2 linked regions of the Hyalangium ruber genome follow. The main gene of each other region encodes a partner of the protein of the gene in region 2 in a complex. Links are inferred from orthologs where the notes say so. Each region holds a gene or a part of one and is shown on either strand. Other genes may lie near its edges.

Region 1 (2,740 bases), on a different replicon or contig from region 2:
TCTTGTCCATCATCAGCGTCTCACGCAGGTACGGACCCACGTTGAGGTTGTCGATGAACAGGACCTTGAACTCCTTGATGTTGCGCTTGAGGAGATCGTCCACCTTGTCCTGGCTGACCTCCTCATTGCACTCGAGGATGACCTCGCCGGTGTTCTCGTCCACCACGTCGTAGGCGGACACCTTGGTGAAGAGCTCGTCCGCGTCGATGGGCAGCGTCTTCATCTTCGCCGCCTCGAGCTTCTTGATGGCGGCGCGGGTGAACTTGCGGTTCTTCTTGACGATCAGCTCGCCCGTCTTGGTCTTGATGTCGCGCGTGGCGCGCTGACCGGGCAGCAGCTCCAGCTCCACCGACTTCTCGAAGTCAGTGCTGCTGGTGAGATAGATGGTCTCGGTGGCGTAGTAGTAGTTGAGGATCTCCTCGGTGGAGCCCCCGAACGTCAGCGGGTTCTTCTTGGCGGTGTCCTGCACGGCGCCCAGGGCGCGGATGAGCACCGTGGCCGGCAGCTTGCGGCGCCGGTCGATGCGCACGTACAGCACGTCCTTGTGGTCGAACTCGAAGTCGATCCACGAGCCGCGGTACGGGATGATGCGAGCGTTGTAGAGCAGCTTGCCCGACGAGTGGCTCTTGCCCTTGTCGTGGTCGAAGAAGGCGCCAGGGCTGCGGTGCAGCTGGCTCACCACCACGCGCTCCGTACCGTTGATGATGAAGGTGCCGTTCTGGGTCATCAGCGGGATTTCGCCGAAGTAGACCTCCTGCTCCTTCACGTCGCGGATGGACTGGGCGCCGGTCTCCTCGTCCTTGTCCCACACGACCAGGCGGACGACGACCTTGATGGGCGCCGAGTAGGTCATGCCACGCTGGTGGCACTCATCCACGTCGTACTTGGGCTTCTCCAGGTGGTAGCTGACGAACTCCAGCGAGGACGTCTCGTTGAAGTCGCGGATCGGAAACACCGACTTGAAGACACCCTGAAGGCCGATGTCCTCGCGCTTCTCCGGGGCGATGTCGGCCTGGAGGAACTTCTCGTAGGACTGCTTCTGGATGTTGATAAGATTGGGAATGTCGATGATCTTCGCGATCTTGGCGAAGGTCTTCCGCACGCGGAAGTTGTTCTGGATCTGCGTCGGCATTCGTTCTCCGGAGACGGGGCTGCTCGGGCGGGGCAAACTTCAGTAACGCGCGGCGGCGTCGAGAAATTTGGAATCGTCAAATGGGCAAAGCCGGCGTCCCCTCTCAGGGAGCGCCGGCCTGCTCATCCGGTCAGGTAGCGCCTGGAATTTCTCGGTACCAGGCGCTGCCTGAGGGAACTACTTGACCTCGACGGTGGCGCCAGCCGCGGTGAGCTGGTCCTTGATCTTCTTGGCGTCGTCCTTGTTGACGCCTTCCTTGACCGTCTTGGGAGCGCCCTCGACCAGGTCCTTGGCCTCCTTCAGGCCCAGGCCGGTGATGGCGCGGATCTCCTTGATGACGTTGATCTTGTTCGCGCCGGCGTTGGCCAGAACGATCGTGAACTCCGTCTTCTCCTCGACAGGAGCGGCGGCGGCGCCACCAGCGGCCGGGCCAGCGGCGACGGCGACGGCAGCGGCGGAAACGCCCCACTTCTTCTCAAGCTCCTTCACCAGGTTCGCCGCCTCCATGACGGTGAGCTGGGAGAGCTGGTCAATCAGCGCGTTGATGTCTGCAGCCATTTTGAAATCTTCCTTCTTGGTTCATCTAACCGGCCATGGCCCCTGAGGGGAGAAAAGGCCGGAGGTTGACAGTGGTAATGCTTCTCGATTCGTTTACTTGGACTCGCCCTTGTCGACGTTCGCCTGGAGGACCCGCGCCAGCTGCGCACCGGGAGCCGCCAGCGTCCGGACGAACATGCCGGCCGGCTGGGTCAACATCCCCAGCAGCTGAGCACGCAGTTCCGGCAGACCCGGCATCTTCGCCAGAGCCTTCACGCCCTCGACATCGACCTTCCGGCCCTGAACGACCGCGCTCCGGATCTTGATCGTCTCCAAGTCCTTGATGAACTCGGTGAGGATCTTCGCCGGGGCCGCGACGTCTTCGTAGCTGATGGCCAACGCCACCGGGCCCGTGAAATCGCCGGAGATAACCTCCACCGACGTTCCCTTGGCCGCCCGCTTGGCGAGGGTGTTCTTGATGACCTTGTACTCGACCTTGCCCTCGCGGAACTTCCGGCGAAGCTTGGTCACGGTCTCCACGTCCAACTTGGAAAACTCAGCGACGATCGCGGTCTGAGCCCGCTGGAACTTTTCGCTGAGTTCCTTGATCATTTCTTCCTTCTCGCTCTTCTGCACCTTGACTCACCTCCTTACGAGGCCCACCGTGTGGCGGGCTTGATGCCTGGGCCAAGTGGCAGAGCGAGAGGAGCCTTCGAGAGGCACCACACCGCACCTCCAAGTCTCGGCAGGGCTGACCTCGCGGTCGTTTGAACCGAGGAGGACACCGCGCTCCCGACCGGTTGCCCGGTTGCCAACGGGTGACGCGCCGCCTTCTCGGTCCCTGCTGTCATGGACCAGGGTTGGGAACCCCGTCTAACGACGTGGCGCCCGAATTGCAAAAGCCGGGGGCCTATACCCCCGGCTTCAGCAAAGATCCAGTCTTTTCGACCGACAGAATGTTCGGCCGCTGACAGACGGGCCCAAAAAGCCCACCCATGAGCGGCCGCCTGCCTGGCTAGCGGTGCCGGGCGAGGATCTCGGTGGTGTCGATCTTGATGCCGGGCCCCATGG
Region 2 (3,147 bases):
GAGATCCACCCATTCCTTGCGTGCGATGGTGAAGATCATTCGGGAGCCCTCACCCACGCATGTGCCGCAAGTAGAGCTGCTCGAGCTCGGCATGCCCCAGCTCTCGCGTGGGTCGGGTCTCCACCAGGCTCCCGGCTTTCATGATGCCCACACGCGTGCCGGACTCCTTGGCCCGGAACAGATCATGCGTGGCCATCATCACCGTCATCCCCTGCCCACTCAGCGCGCGCAGTAGGTCCGACAGCTCGTTCGAAGCCAGCGGGTCCAGCCCGGAGGTGGGCTCGTCCAGGAGCAGCGCTTGAGCGCCCTTGGCCAGGGCGATGGCGATGCCCACCTTCTGCCTCATGCCTTTGGAGTAGGTGCCCACCGGTCGATCCATGGCCTCGGGCGCAAGCCCCGCCCGCGTGAGCCACTCCCCCAGGGTCTCCCTCGGGAGGTTCGGCTGGCCAGCCAGGGCACTGAAGTAGGCCAGGTTCTCCCGTCCCGTCAGCCGAGGGTAGAGCATCACCTGCTCGGGAACGTAGGCCACGCGGCGGCGTACCTCGGCGGCGTTGGCCCGCACCTCCAATCCGCCCACGCGCGCCTCTCCCGCCGTGGGCTCGATGAAGCCCAGGAAGAGGTTGAGGGTGGTGGTCTTCCCAGCGCCGTTGGCGCCCAGCAGGCAGAACACCTCACCTGGCTCGACCTTCAGATCGAGGCCCGCCAGCGCCAGGTGCTCGCCATAGCGCTTGGATAACCCCACTGCCTCAAGCATGGATTACGCCCCTGTCTTTCGGTGAAGGCGGATGGTAGATGCAATTGAGTTGCATGTAAAGAGCGACATCTGGGCTTGATCTGTTTTTGCAACCAGGTTACAGAAAATGGGTCTGATGCGTTCTCCTCTGCTCTCTCTCCAGCGTGCCTGCGCGGCGGCTCTCGCGGTGCTGTGGCTGATGTTGCCGCTGGTGGAGCTCCTCCACGCTGGTGAACACGCGCACCGCTACTGCGCCGAGCACCAGGTGTTCGAGGAGCTGGAGCTCGATGCGCCCAGTGCCCCGACCCCTGCTCAGGGGACCGAGCGTGGGGAGGGGGAGCGGCTCGAAAGCGCGGCGGAGCAGGGGGATGGGCACGAGCGGTGTCCCCTCGCATGGGCAGAGCCGCGGCGAGCCTGGTGTCCGAGCTGCGATATCCCGCTGCGGACTGGCGAGCCTCAGGAGCTCCGCACACTCGCAAGCGCGGCGTGGCATGGCTTTGCCATCCCGCTGCTGGCGCTGGCTCCTAAAGCGTCCCCGCCGAGCCGCTGAGTCTGCTTCGCCGCCACCCCGTAGGTGCCATGCCTTCGGGCAGCCAGGCGCCCGCGGCGGCGTGGCTCGCGCGGCTCACCCCCTGCTTGCTCCCCCCATTCACCGTGCGCGGCGACGCGCACCCGGAGTCACGACCATGCCCAAAGGCAACCGAACCATCATCCATCTCGTCTCCACCGCCGGCACCGGCTACTTCTACACAACGACGAAGAACAAGCGGAAGTCGCAGGACAAGCTCCAGTTCAAGAAGTACGACCCGCGCGTGCGCAAGCACGTGATGTTCGTGGAGGGCAAGCCATGAGTGGCCCCTCCGTGGATCGTCGCCTGCCCACCACCGTCCTCTCCGGTTTCCTGGGGGCCGGGAAGACGACGCTGCTCAACCACGTCCTCAACAACCGCGAGGGCCGGCGCGTCGCCGTCATCGTCAATGACATGAGCGAGGTGAACATCGACGCCCGGCTTGTCCAGGGAGGCGCTTCCCTCAGCCGGGTGGAGGAGAAGCTGGTGGAGCTGTCCAACGGCTGCATCTGCTGCACGCTCCGAGAGGATCTGCTCCAGGAGGTGGGGCGACTGGCCAGGGAAAACCGCTTCGACTATCTGCTCATCGAATCCACTGGCATCTCCGAGCCGTTGCCTGTCGCGGAGACGTTCACCTTCGCCGACGAGTCGGGGCGCAGCCTGTCGGAGGTGGCGCGGCTGGACACGATGGTGACGGTGGTGGACGCCTTCAACTTCCTCGATGACTGGGAGGGCGCGCAGGGGCTCGACGAGCGCGGCCTGGCCGCCGCCGAGGAGGACGAGCGGACCGTGGTGGACCTGCTGGTGGAGCAGGTGGAGTTCGCGGATGTCCTGGTGCTGAACAAGACGGACCTGGTCTCCTCCGAACGGCTCGCCGAGCTCCAGGGAATCCTGCGCAAGCTCAACCCGGAGGCGCGCCTGGTATTGGCGGAGCGTGGGCAGGTGCCGCTCTCGGAAGTGCTCGACACCCGCCGCTTCGACTTCGAGCGCGCGCGCCGGGCGCCGGGCTGGCTCAAGGAGCTGCGAGGCGAGCACGTGCCGGAGACGGAGGAGTACGGCATCCGCAGCTTCGTCTTCCGCAGCCGCCTGCCGCTGCACCCCCAGCGCTTCTGGGACTTCATCCATGGAAGCTGGAAGGGGGTGCTGCGCAGCAAGGGCTTCTTCTGGCTCGCCACGCGTATGGAAGTCACCGGCGTGTGGGCCCAGGCCGGTGGCGCGTGCAGCTTCGAGCCCGCGGGGCTGTGGTGGGCCGCGGTGCCGCGCGAGCAGTGGCCGGAGGAGCCGGAGGTCCGTGCCGAGATCGAGCGCGAGCTGGTGGGGCCCTACGCAGACAGGCGCCAGGAGATCGTCTTCATCACCCGAGATGCCGAACCGGAGGAGATCCGCCGCCAGCTCGAGGCATGCCTGCTGACCCCGAAGGAGCTCGAGCAGGGGCCAGAGGGTTGGAGGGAATGGGAGGACCCCTTCCCGGCCTGGGAGGTGATGCGGACGGACGAAGAGGCTACCGAGGAGCGGAGCGCGTGATGGAGACCGTTCTGCACTCGAGCGTCAGGGAGCCAGCGGTGTGGCAGGGCTCGCACGTCCTCGTCCGGCAGCCCGCGGAGCTCACGGAGATCTACCGCCAGGGGGTCAACCTGTGCGTGTGGCGACGGAGCCTGAGCCCCGCCCTGGGCCCATGGCTGGAGGAGGTCTGCTCCCGGTACACGCTCCATGTCGTCGAGCGGGTGGACGTGAAGCGCGCGGATCTGCGCTCGGCGCTCGCGGAGCTGCCTGACACGCAGGAGCGCGAGGCCTGGAGCGAGGAGCTGCACCTGCTGCTGCAGGTGTACGCGGATCTCTTCGAAGC

What was found.
Region 1: rpmG (region 2) and rplL share a complex: the UniProt entries of both Escherichia coli proteins name them as parts of the 50S ribosomal subunit. The link is inferred for Hyalangium ruber from one-to-one orthologs.

Annotation. Positions count from the first base shown.
Region 1 is NZ_JAXIVS010000012.1:310,765-313,504, forward strand. It holds rplL (50S ribosomal protein L7/L12), read right to left. Parts: upstream 1,691-2,740; coding sequence 1,310-1,690; downstream 1-1,309. Other genes in the region: rpoB (DNA-directed RNA polymerase subunit beta), read right to left, coding at 1-1,132; rplJ (50S ribosomal protein L10), read right to left, coding at 1,784-2,305; rplA (50S ribosomal protein L1), read right to left, coding at 2,685-2,740. UniProt on the Escherichia coli protein: The binding site for several of the GTPase factors involved in protein synthesis (IF-2, EF-Tu, EF-G and RF3). Is thus essential for accurate translation.
Region 2 is NZ_JAXIVS010000001.1:849,772-852,918, reverse strand. What follows is about bases 187-3,001. They hold rpmG (50S ribosomal protein L33), read left to right. Parts: upstream 187-1,419; coding sequence 1,420-1,584; downstream 1,585-3,001. Other genes in these bases: SYV04_RS03450 (DUF1826 domain-containing protein), read left to right, coding at 2,825-3,001; zigA (zinc metallochaperone GTPase ZigA), read left to right, coding at 1,581-2,825; SYV04_RS03465 (ABC transporter ATP-binding protein), read right to left, coding at 187-754. Outside these bases: SYV04_RS03470 (DUF3526 domain-containing protein), read right to left, coding at 1-39; more of SYV04_RS03465, read right to left, coding at 50-186; more of SYV04_RS03450, read left to right, coding at 3,002-3,147.